2 regions of the Ligilactobacillus animalis genome follow, and region 2 is predicted to be linked to the other one. Evidence: riboswitches for the same ligand, from Rfam matches in the RefSeq annotation. Region 2 holds a riboswitch; the other holds the start of a gene.

Region 1 (6,448 bases), 200 kb from region 2:
TTTGATAAGCAGATCGAAGCGATCGGTCCGATGAGTGAATATCAAGTTTCACCAGCTGATCAAGAGGTGATCGATGTTGAAGGTAAGATCATCGTGCCAGGTTTTATCGATGTGCATAGTCACGGTGGCTATAATTTTGATGCCATGGATGGTAATGCCCAAGAATTGAGTGAAATGGTCGATGATATGGTCTATGAAGGTGTTACGACTTATTTTCCAACGACGATGACGCAATCACCGGAAAATATTGCGCATGCGATGACAGCGATCAAAGAAGCTGCAGCTAAGAATCCAGTTATCCAAGGTATCCATCTGGAAGGGCCTTTTGTCTCACCAGTTTTTAAGGGAGCACAACCAGAAGAATACATTCAAGCGCCAGATACAAAATTATTCGATCATTGGAACGAATTATCCGGTAATATGATCAAATTGGTGACTTATGCACCTGAGCATGAAACTTCGCCTGAATTTGAGCAATACTGTCTTGAACATGGAATCGTTCCTTCTGTCGGACATAGTAATGCGACGCGCGAACAGATGAAGCATTCCCGTGCCAGCCACGTGACGCATTTGTATAATGCCCAACGCGAATTCAAACATCGTGAACCAGGTGTGACGGGCCATGCTTTGTTAGAAGATAACATCTATTGTGAATTGATCGCTGACGGTTTCCATGTGTGCCCTGATATGATCAAGTTAGCCTATGAATTGAAGGGACCAGATAAGATAGAATTAGTCACTGATTCGATGCGTGCTAAGGGCATGCCTGAAGGAGTCTCTGAATTAGGTGGCCAAAAAGTTATCGTCAAAGACAAACAAGCTCGCCTTGAGAGTGGTAATTTGGCCGGAAGTGTTTTACAATATAAAGACGCTTTTGTAAATATTATGAAGTTTACCGGTTGTTCACTAGAAGACGCGATCAAGATGACTTCCTTAAATCAAGCTAAAGAATTTGGCTTGACGCAAAAAGGTGTGTTAGCAGTGGGTAAAGACGCTGATTTTAACGTCTTTGATCATGACCTTGATCTCGTTGAGACCTATAGTTTTGGATGCCGATTCAAAAAATAACCCTAAATATGGAAGGTGGTAGTCATGGGTTCACCAATTTACATTCAGATCCACAATAAAATCAAACAAGAGATCGAAGCCAATCGTTGGGCGGTCGGTGATCGGATCCCATCAGAGCGTGATCTGGCGGTGCAGTTTGGTGTCAGTCGCATGACCTTGCGCCAAGCGATCCAGACTTTAGTCGAAGAAGGGATCTTAGAGCGCCAGATCGGGTCGGGTACTTATGTAGCGCGCAAAAAAGTCCAAGAAAAGATGTCTGGGGTCACGAGTTTTACGGCGTTGACGGAAGCGCAAGGAAAAACTCCTTCCAGTAAGACGGTCTCTTATTTGGTGACTGCCCCTTCGCTCAGTGAAAGTGAGCATTTAAAATTAGGGCCTGACCAAAAAGTATTGCGGATGGAGCGGATCAGATATGCCGATGAAGTTCCGATCTGTTTTGAAGTGGCGACTTTACCGTATGATCTGATCAAAAATTATCAACGCAAGCAGATCACCAATTCACTTTATGGTACGTTGCAAGAAAATGGCTTGACGATCGGCCATGCGCAACAAACGGTCAGCTCGATGTTGGCTTCTGAAAAGATCGCTGAGTATCTCGAGTTAAAACGTGGTTCAGCGATCTTACGCCTACGTCAGATCACTAAATTAGGTGATGGTCGGCCTTTTGAATACGTTCGCACGCAGTATGCTGGTGAACGGTTTGAATTTTATCTAGAAAAATAAAAATAAGCGCCTCAAGCTCATTTGAACTTGGGGCGCTATTTATTAGGCTTTAAAAGAAAAACGCGGTTGTAATTTGCGATAAAGCAACCAGATGAGATAAAGGGTCAACAAGCGGTCGCAGTAGTCAGTACTGATCTGGACCAAAAAGATCGCCAGTGCTTGATGGACGCCTGCTCCACTTAGGATCTGAACGAACATGCTTGAACCAGAGCTAGTGATCCCATTAAATAAAAAATAGGTGATCGCAGTACTAGCTAAAGTTCCTGGTAAGGAGATCAAGAGAGCGGCCAAAAAAAGTTGCCAAATTTTAGTGGGAGTACGATATTTGAAGATAAACCCAACTATCAGACCGATCAGCAATTGGATCGGTGAATAATATATAGAAAAAACATCAGTCGTCATTCCAACTAATAATGCCGTACTGCCCCCAACTAGTAGACCCGCAGTTGGGCCGAGCAAGGCGGCACATAACATAGTCCCTAACGTGTCGAGATAAAGTGGTAGGTGTAAAAACAGCGCTAAGTTACTCCCAATGATATTCAAAGTGATCCCTAAGGCACATAGGGTGAGGTACCGTGGAGTTGATCTTTTAGGCATGTGGCACCTCCAAATCAGCGATCTGAGGTAGTGTTTGTTCCAGCATATCAGGATCTAAGCCACAGGCACGGCTTAAAAATAATTTCATAGCTGCTAAAGCATTTACTTGAGTCAATACGAAACTGTTAGCTGGAGCTTGCCAAAAGTTTTTTTCATCAACGATACTTTGTCCCAGTGCAAGCCCAGTTGTTGCGATCTTAGTGTGAGCCGCAAAGCCTTGGCAAAGTTCGGGACAAAGTGTATAGGCGACAGCCAACGGATCATTGATGACGCAACCGATAACTTTTTCGTATTGCCAATGAAAATCAAAATAAAAGCGGGTTATTTTTTGAATGAAGTCAGCTTCTTTAGGCCGTGTTTGGCGGATCAATTCCAAAATATTAGGGGTAAATAACATTTTACGAGTCACATCGAGTCCGACCATCTCGATCTTTAAAGGTAAGTTATCAAAACAGTAGGCTGCTGCATCAGGATCGCACCAGTAGTTATATTCAGCAACTGGTGAGCAATTGCCAAAACTTTTGAAATTTCCACCCATAGAAACCAAGCGACCACAATTTTTCCAGGCTGCGGGCGCTTTTTGATGAGCTTGTGCGATGTTGGTTAGTGGACCTAAAGCGATGATCGTTAAATCAGGTTCATTGTAGAGCGTTTGATTGATAAAATCACTGGCCCCTAAATGATATGAATGAGAGACTTCAGGGAGCTTACTCTCACCTAAACCATCAGCCCCATGGGTATCTTGGGCACTGACATAGGTACGTTTAAGTGGCTTAGAAGCTCCACAATAGACGGGAATGTCTAAACGATGACAATGATTTAAAATTTTGAGTGCATTTTTAGCACCTAGATCTGAAGGGACATTGCCTGCGACCGTAGTGATCCCGAGAATTTCGAGCTCAGGTGAAGCCAAAGCTAACATTAAAGCTAGGCTATCATCAATACCAGGGTCACAGTCAATGATAACTTTTTGAGTTGTTGTTGCATCCATAATTTCCAACCTCCTTAATGAGATCCTTGGTTTTTTATCCTGGGAAGTTTGCGAACCAGTCCAAGTTATCCTTGATTTTTATAAATGCAGTTTCCATTATAGAAAAAAATAAGCCGTTAAACAACGGCTTGTTGATCAACGACCAAAAATTTTTTTGCGATAGACTAATAAAAGATATTTAGGCAAAGCGAGCATCCGGATGAAACGGCTTGGTTCTTTTAATAAGCGATAAGCCCATTCGAGATGATGATCGATCCACCATTTAGGGGCACGCTTTGTTTGACCCGACAAAACATCAAAGCTTCCACCGACCCCCATCCAAATAGCAGGTGCTAGCTTGCGGTATTTAGCGATAAAGAATTCTTGCTTGGGAAAGCCGAGGGCTACAAAGACAAAATCAGGGCGGGCTTGTTCGATCTGGCGGGCTACTTTAGCTTCATCTTTGAAATAACCATCACAACTCCCTGCGATCTTTAGGTCAGGATAGGAAGTTTTTACTTTAGCTAAAACTTTTTCTAGGACAGCTGGTTTAGCACCGAGGAAAAAGACTCTTTTTTGATGTTTATTGGCAAAGGCTAACAAAGCCACTAATGTATCATAGCCTGTTACACGCTCGGGCAACGGATCACCTAAGATCTTAGCTCCTTTGATGATCCCGATCCCGTCAGCCGTGATGTAGTCAGCACTGCGGATCGTTTTAGCGTAGGTCGGGTCATCTTTGGCCGCTAAGACGATCTCAGGGTTAGCGGTCACGATAAAACGATCAGCTTTAGTTTGGCTATCGCGTTTTAGTTGTTCCAAAAATTCAGTTTGGGTGGCTTTGATAAAATCAAGCCCCAAAACATTTACAGTTTCAAAATTATTTTGCATGATATACCTCATCTAAATCTAAGGATTTGTTATTATTATAGCAGTTAGATTGGTGTTTTGGCTCAAAAGTGATAAAATTAAACTCATGTAGTCAAATCCGCTAAAAATTTTTCGGAAAAACAATTGATTAATGAAGAGGAAAGAAATGGTTAAATTATATCCAGACGACAGTTATACATTGCATACTGATGCTTATCAGATCAATATGATGCAGACATATTGGCGTCAGGGTCTGGCAGAGCGGAAGGCAATTTTTGAAGTTTATTTTCGTAAGCTGCCGTTTCAAAATGGGTATGCAATATTTGCAGGGTTAGAGCGTATCGTTGATTATATTCAAAACTTGCGCTTTACTGAACATGATCTCGCCTACTTAAAAGAGATCGGTGACTATCCGGATGATTTTATCGAATATCTCCGCAATTTTAAATTTAAAGCGACGATCCGTTCAGTCGTTGAAGGTGAAGTCGTCTTCAACAACGAACCTTTGATCCAAGTAGAAGGCCCATTGGTAGATTGCCAATTAGTTGAAACAGCGATCTTGAATATCGTTAATTATCAAACTTTGATCGCCACTAAAGCAGCTCGTGTCCGTTCGGCTTGTGGGGATGATGCCTTGCTTGAATTCGGTACACGGCGCGCACAAGAATTTGACGCTGCTTTGTGGGGAACACGGGCAGCCTATATCGGGGGCTTTGACGCGACCAGCAATGTGCGGGCAGCTAAGATCTTTGGGATCCCAGCTAGTGGGACACATGCTCATGCTTTAGTTCAAGCTTACCGCAATGATTATGATGCTTTTATGGCATATGCTAAAACGCATAAAGATTGTGTCTTTTTAGTTGATACTTACGACACCTTGCGCTCAGGGGTGCCTAATGCGATCAAAGTGGCTAAAGAACTAGGCGATCAGATCAATTTCTTAGGGGTCCGGATCGATTCTGGCGATATGGCCTATATTTCAAAACGTGTCCGTGAACAACTTGATGAAGCCGGTTTTCCGAATGCTAAGATCTATGCTTCAAACGACCTAGATGAAAAGACGATCACCAACTTGAAGATGCAAGGAGCCAAGATCGATGTTTGGGGCGTGGGAACTAAGCTTATCACGGCCTATGATCAACCAGCTCTAGGTGCGGTCTACAAGATGGTAGCGATCGAGGACGAAAATGGTGTACTTGAAGATACGATCAAGATCTCAAGCAATGCCGAAAAAGTATCGACTCCAGGACGCAAGCAAGTCTGGCGGATCACTAAAAAGACCGATGGTAAATCCGAAGGGGATTATATTACGATCGGGGATGAAGATCCACGCAAGGAAAAATCACTTTATATGTTCCATCCACAATATACGTATATCAATAAAGATGTGACTGACTTTAACGCGCGTCCTTTGTTGCGTGATATTTTCAAAGAAGGTGAGTTGGTCTATGAGCTACCAACTTTAGAGGAGATCAAAGAATATTCCAAATTGCATTTAGATAGCTTGTGGGAAGAATACAAGCGTGATCTAAACCCGCAAGACTATCCGGTCGATCTTTCACAAAAATGTTACGACAACAAGATGAAGATCATCAAAGAGGTTCGCGAAAGTATCAATCAAAAACTTGAAAAGTAAGAAGGTCAAAGTTAATGAGAACATTACAACAAGAGATCATTGCTGAATTAAAAGTCCAACCAACGATCGATCCTGAAGCTGAGATCAGACGCTCGATCGATTTCATGAAAGCTTATTTACGCAAGCATTCATTTTTAAAGACACTTGTGTTAGGTATCTCTGGGGGCCAAGACTCAACGCTATGTGGCAAGTTATGTCAAATGGCGATCACTGAATTGCGCGCCGAGACAGGTGATGCTAGTTATAAATTCATCGCTGTGCGCTTACCTTATGGCACTCAAGCCGATGAAAGTGATGCTTTGGATGCGATCGAATTTATGCAAGCTGATGAAATGATGCGGGTCAACATCAAAGAAGCAGCCGATGCGATGGTCGTAGCCGTTCAAGCTAATGATGTGACTGTAAGTGACTTTAACAAGGGCAATATCAAGGCGCGCCAACGCATGATCGCTCAATATGCGATCGCCGGTGCTAATAGTGGGGCTGTTGTAGGTACTGATCACGCTGCTGAAGCGATCACTGGTTTTTACACCAAATTTGGGGATGGCGGTGCTGATATCATGCCGTTATGGCGGCTAAACAAG
Region 2 (6,448 bases):
TGTCAACATTGTTGGTTGATATCCTAACTTACGCCATTCAGAGTTAGCATATGGTGTTAGTTCACTATTAACATATTTCAAGAATCCACCCTGGAATTTTTGCAAACCTTCAGTACTTACCCCTTCACTTTGCTCATTCCAGATATCTTGTGTCTTGATAAAATCAGTGATCAGATCTCTTAGCCATGTTGTATCGTTTTCTTTAGTAATTTTACGTTCGATATTTCTTTGAGCTTCTTGAGCCGCAAAATCCATATAGTTAGGATCACTTTCAGCATTATATGTGCCTGAGTTATTGATAAAGCCCTTATCTTTCATATAGTTTAGATAATTAGCCTTGATCTGCTCATTTGGCCACCACGTCATCAAGAGAGGGCGTAGATCAGTTTCTGTCGTAGCTGTCCAAGTACTACCATCTTTCAAGATAGATTTTGGACGATACCAGCTATCAGCTGTTAAAAAGCCATTGATATTTTCAAAGCTATTACCATCAAATGAATACGCTGCATTATTAGTGATAAACTCTACATTACCGCTAACGACACCTTTTTTATATTGGTCTTCTAGGGTATTTGTCCCCTTACCAGTCTTGGCATCGAAGTACATCCATTTATTATCAGCACCAAGAACTACCAAATTCTTTTTGATATTCCCTGATCTCTTATCAACAAAGTAGTTATTGCCCTTGATATTTTGGACCCCTGTCAATAAAGCACCTGTTTTTTCGTCAAATAACAAGTCAACACCATTAACGTTTTGGAGGCCTCGTTGCATACTACCATTAGCACGACTAAATAGGTACCAGTTACCATCAATATTTTGATAGCCATAAACCATAGCTGCTGTTTTAGGATCATAGTAGACAACTTTATCTTGACCATATGCTTTAAGGTCTTGGAAACCAGTTTGGATAGTTCCAGAATTATTAAATAGATACCAGTTATTTCCAACCTTCACTTGTCCCTTAGCTTCTAAAGCACCATTGAAAGTGTTGAAATTATGATCTACTCCATTGATATTTTGTTTACCGTAAAGCATCCAACCATCTTGATTATAGTAAACTAATTTATTCTCTTCTGGAATATATTGAATGCCACGTTGCATTGCACCATCTTTATCAAATAGATACCAATGATCATTGATCTTCTTTTGCCCCGTAGTCATTGCACCATTGAACGTATCAAAGTAACGAGTTGCATTATTTACCCATTGCCAGCCATAGAGCATCCAACCATCTTGGTTATAATAAACCGTCTTATTATCCCCGTAGTTTTTGAGATTTTGGAAGCCACGTTGCATTGCACCGTTATTGTCAAATAAATACCAATGTCCAGTAATAAGTTTTTGTCCGGTAGCCATTGCGCCATTGAAGGTATCAAAGTAACGAGTTGCATTGTCTACCCATTGCCAGCCATATTGCATTTGACCATTTGGAGCATAATAGACTGTCTTATTTTGTTCCGGGATCTTAACGAAGCCGGTCTTCATTGCACCATTAAAGGTGTCAAAATTATACCATTTATTATCGATCTTTTGTTGACCATAAAGCATCCAGCCATCTTGGTTATAGTAAACTGTCTTATCGTCACCGTAAGCTTTTAAGTTTTGGAAACCACGTTGCATTGCACCAGTAGTTTTATCAAATAGATACCAATGTCCATTGATATTTTGTTGGCCATGGACCATTTGTGCAGTTTTGGTACTGTAATAGACTGTCTTTCCTTGGTCATTGATCCATTGCCATCCATCTACTACTTGTCCAGCATTATTGAATAAGTACCAATTATCAGCGATCTTCGTTTGGCCTTTACCCTTAATAGCACCGTTAAAAGTATCAGCTTGGTATTTTTGCCCATCGATCTCAACTGTACCATACTGCATTTGACCTTGCTCATTGTAGTAGGCTAGTTTCTTTTGATCACGAATATATTGCAGACCAGTTTGCATTGCACCATTGAAGGTATCAAATAAATACCAATTTCCATTGATATTTTGTTGGCCGTAGACCATTTGCTTGCTATCTGGATTATAATAAACCGTCTTATTTTGGTCTTTTATCTCTTGGAAACCAGTTAAATAATTTCCTTGTTCATCTTTTAGGTACCAATTTCCATTTACATTTTCTTGTGTATATTTATTTTCCTTTTCAGCGGTGTTAACTTGTGCTGTGCTGTCTACAGCATTTTTATCCGCAACTGTTGTTGTATTCTGTTCGGAAGATTCCACATTTTTAACAGTTGTATCCTTATTTGTCTCAGCTGTTGTTACTTCTTTTTCAACATTAGTTGTTTTTTCTTCACTAGAAGCCATATCTGCATCTTGTGTAGTAAGTTGCGCTTCAGTTGCTTTCGCTTCATTAGAAACATCTGTTGTAGTATCAGTTGATTCGTCAGTATTTAACGTTTGTTCTGTTTGGGTCTCATTGCTACTACTCGTCTCATCTGCTAAAGCACTAGTCGTACTAGCAAATCCAAAAATTCCCACTGCAATTGCTGCAAATACCCAATGTTTACCAGCTTTATACATCTTGTAGTGTAATTTTTTCTCAAACATTTTTATTCATATACTCCTATTCTTCTTTTAATAACGCGCCATTAAAGGTATCAAAGTAATAACGTTTACCATTGATCGTTTGCCAACCATAGAGCATCCAACCATCATAGTTATAGTAAACTGTTTTTTCTTTCCCATTTTCCATTACTTTTTGGAAACCACGTTGCATTTGACCTTTGTCGTTGAACAAATACCAATGTCCATTGATGTAACGTTCGCCAGTCATCATTGCGCCATTGAATGTATCAAAATAGTATGGAACATCATTGATACCCTGCCAACCGTAGAGCATCCAGCCATCATAGTTGTAGTAAACAGTCTTCTCTTTGCCATTTTCCATTACTTTTTGGAAGCCACGTTGCATTTGACCTTTATCATTGAACAAATACCAATGTCCATTGAGATAACGTTCGCCAGTCATCATTGCACCAGTTGATTTATCAAAATAATATGGAACATTATCGATCCCTTGCCAACCATAAAGGCGCCAACCATCATAGTTATAGTAAACGGTCTTTTCTTTGCCATTTTCCATTACCTTTTGGAAACCACGTTGCATTTGACCTTTATCATTGAACAAATACCAGTGACCGTTAATGTAGCGCTCACCAGTCATCATTGCACCATTGAACGTATCAAAATAATATGGAACATTATCGATCCCTTGCCAGCCATACAACATCCAGCCATCTTGGTTGTAGTAGACTGTCTTATCATCGCCGTAAGCTTTGAGATTTTGGAAGCCACGTTGCATTGCGCCACTATTGTCAAATAAGTACCAGTGACCATTGATCTTTTGCTGACCAGTGACCATTGCACCATTGAATGTATCAAAATAACGTGTGGCATTATTTACCCATTGCCAGCCATACTGCATTCGACCATTATTTGCATAATAAACTGTTTTATTTTGCTCTGGGATCTGTACAAGTCCCGTCTTCATCGCACCATCAACAACATCAAAATTATACCAGTACCCATCGATCTTTTGTTGACCATATTGCATCTGACCGTTATTGGCGTAATAAACTGTCTTATCTTGACCATATTGCATCTGACCGTTATTGGCGTAATAAACTGTCTTATCTTGACCATATGGACTTAAGCTTTGGAAGCCATATTGCATAGCACCTGTAACTTGATCAAATAAATACCATTTACCATCGATCTTTTGTTGGCCATATTGCATTTGACCTGCATCATTATAGTAAACTACCTTATTTTGATCAGTTATTGGTTGGATACCAGTTAAATATTGACCCGTTTTTTGATCAACTAAATACCAATGTCCGTCTTTAAAAACTTGTTGGGTGACAGGTTTTTCAGCTGTATCTGATTTTGAGAACAAACCATTGAAGTCGATCGAAAGGTCTAAAGCCCCCATATTCTCTCGTCCTGGTAAGTAAGCAGTTGATGAAAATTGCCAAGCACCATATCCTAAGTTCCGCCATTCCTGTTCATAATAACCATTATTAGTTGGTACAAATGGATATTGTGACCACCAAGTCTTTGCTCGACCAACAGTTGCGATCGCAGCTTCATAATATGGATAGCCTCCACCGGTATAAACACCACGGTTATTGAATCCAGCTGCTGTTAAAGCATTCCAAAAGCTATTCAAATTACCACGCACGTCATTACTATAAGTACTATGGTCTTCCATATCAGCAAAGACCAATGTATCTTGACCTAAACCTAGATTTTCCATCGTATTTACTACATGTTGTCCTTCAGCATAACCTGTAGCAGCATCATTAAATCTCGCATAATGGTAGATAGACACTGTTAAGCCTGCATTCTTAGCATAATTTATTTGCTTAGTAGCTGCAGGATTTACATAGCTTTGGCCTTCAGTTAGTTTAACAACAACAGCTTTGATACCTAATTGCTTTAATTTATTGAAATCATCTTGATTTAGCCAAGATTGGTATGAGGCCACATCAATGGCATCCCCACGAGTATATTGTCTATCTCCTATGTATATAGCATCTGGTGTTTGCATTTTAGTTGCAACTTTATTAACTTGAAGTTGTTGTGCTTGTGCATTTTCAGCCACATTTTCATTGGCTTGTTTCTCATCAGTTGTCAATTGCAATTCTTGAGTAGCATTGGTATCATCGACTACATCTTCTGTCGACAACTCATCTTTATTCTGTGCCTGATCAGTAGCATTGGTATTATCTTCTTGAGCTGTATCATTCAAATCAACTTTTGCTTGATCACTTGTGCTGGAACTTTCATTTTGCACATCTTTTTGTTCAGAGACTTGTTGGTCTAGTTGAACAGTTGTCTGATCATTTTGTTCATTTGATACGTTACTACTATCCTTATCAGTGACTACTTGTTGTGTATTTTGTGCTTCAACGCTTACCTGATCAGCTTTAACGTTCTGTGTTGCATACATCCCACTCGAGATCGCCATCATTGTCACGCCAGAAGCTAGCCAAATTTTACGCTTATTCTTACGATAGCTGGCTAAAACCTTCTTCTTGCGCCTGTAATCCATTTCTGTCACCCTTTCAGAAAATCAAAATCCTTTAATAAAAATAAACACTTTTAACAATTCTTTATTATATCAGTAAGATATTGAATTTTACATATCAAAGTTTGCATTTTTCATAATTTCTACCTATACTAATACATTGGTGGTTCGCAACCATCCCACCGTAATAAAAAACTAGGAGAGACATTTTATGACAAAAACACATACTCGGACCGTCCAGCTGGCTAAGGCTGGGATGGTCGCAGCTTTATATGTTGCCTTTACTTTGATCAACCCATTGAGCTTTGGAGCTGTCCAACTGCGCTTTTCAGAATTGTTCAATAATTTGAGCATTTTTAATAAGCGTTATATCTGGGCGGTAACTTTAGGCTGTGCGATAGCCAACCTTCAATCGCCCCTAGGGATCATCGATGTGATCTTTGGTACTTTAGGGACTTTGGTGATGACTTCGCTTAGCTACTGGGCGACACGCAACATCAGATCGGTACCACTTAAGTTGACCATTTGTGTCATTATATGCACACTGATGTCTTGGAGCGTAGCCTTAGAGTTACACTATGTAAGTGACTTACCATTTTGGGCAACTTATCTTTCTGTCGGGATCGGCGAATTTATTTCGATGACTCTCGGTGCAGTTTTAGTCTATTTCTTAAGTAAAGCAATTGATCTAACAGAATAACGAGGTATTTTAAGATGACATTTGAAGAAGTTTTACCGGCTTTAAAAGCGGGCCGAAAAGCCGTCCGAACTGTAGGTTGGGGCGGAAGTGAAGAATATATCTTTGTCGTTAAAGATGACACTTTAAACGGTGAAAAGATCAACCCTTATCTCATGATCAAAACTAAAGAGGAACCCTCACTTTCACAATTCATGCCAACTTCATGCGATGTTTTAGCAACTGACTGGGAATTGGTGGACTAATGACAAATTATTCTCAATTAGATGGGCAAGTCGTCGTCGGAACTGGCGTAGCTTCGGGGATCGGCTTAGCTCAAGTCCGTGCCTTTCTAGCACAAGGTGTGACCTTTTTTGGGACCGATCTAGTTGAAAACGCCGAGCTCATTGCCCTCAAGCAAGCTTATCCGGCTAACTTTTACTTTTATCCCTGTGATGTGCGTAGAAGTTCTGATATCAAACAGCTAGTGGCATTTATCCTAGAACATACCACGCAAGTAGATATCTTACTCAATACAGCTGGGATCTTAGATGCTTATACACCTAGTTTAGAAACGACCGAAGAGCTCTGGGATGACATCTTTGATACAAATCTAAAGAGTATCTTTTTATTGACCAACGCACTCTTACCGACCATGTTAGCTCAAAAACATGGCGTGATCGTCAATATGGCTTCGATCGCTGGGTTGATCGCTGGTGGCGGCGGGGCAGCTTACA

What was found. Region 2 has a riboswitch for preQ1 ahead of GSR62_RS00755 (QueT transporter family protein). Riboswitches for the same ligand answer to the same signal wherever they lie in the genome.
Region 1: another riboswitch for preQ1. It lies ahead of GSR62_RS01715 (nucleoside hydrolase); the one in region 2 lies ahead of GSR62_RS00755 (QueT transporter family protein).

Annotation. Positions count from the first base shown of each region.
Region 1 covers NZ_CP047141.1:363,749-370,196, forward strand. Annotated here, with positions in the region: gene nagA (N-acetylglucosamine-6-phosphate deacetylase) at 1-1,068, shown strand, start outside; gene GSR62_RS01705 (GntR family transcriptional regulator) at 1,093-1,791, shown strand; gene GSR62_RS01710 (ECF transporter S component) at 1,834-2,388, opposite strand; gene GSR62_RS01715 (nucleoside hydrolase) at 2,381-3,379, opposite strand; PreQ1 riboswitch class I at 3,400-3,444, opposite strand; gene GSR62_RS01720 (WecB/TagA/CpsF family glycosyltransferase) at 3,515-4,249, opposite strand; gene GSR62_RS01725 (nicotinate phosphoribosyltransferase) at 4,395-5,864, shown strand; gene nadE (ammonia-dependent NAD(+) synthetase) at 5,879-6,448, shown strand, end outside.
Region 2 covers NZ_CP047141.1:166,575-173,022, reverse strand. Annotated here, with positions in the region: gene GSR62_RS00765 (glycoside hydrolase family 70 protein) at 1-2,553, opposite strand, end outside; gene GSR62_RS00760 (GH25 family lysozyme) at 2,570-5,059, opposite strand; PreQ1 riboswitch class I at 5,193-5,240, shown strand; gene GSR62_RS00755 (QueT transporter family protein) at 5,247-5,735, shown strand; gene GSR62_RS00750 (DUF2829 domain-containing protein) at 5,750-5,977, shown strand; gene GSR62_RS00745 (3-oxoacyl-ACP reductase) at 5,977-6,448, shown strand, end outside.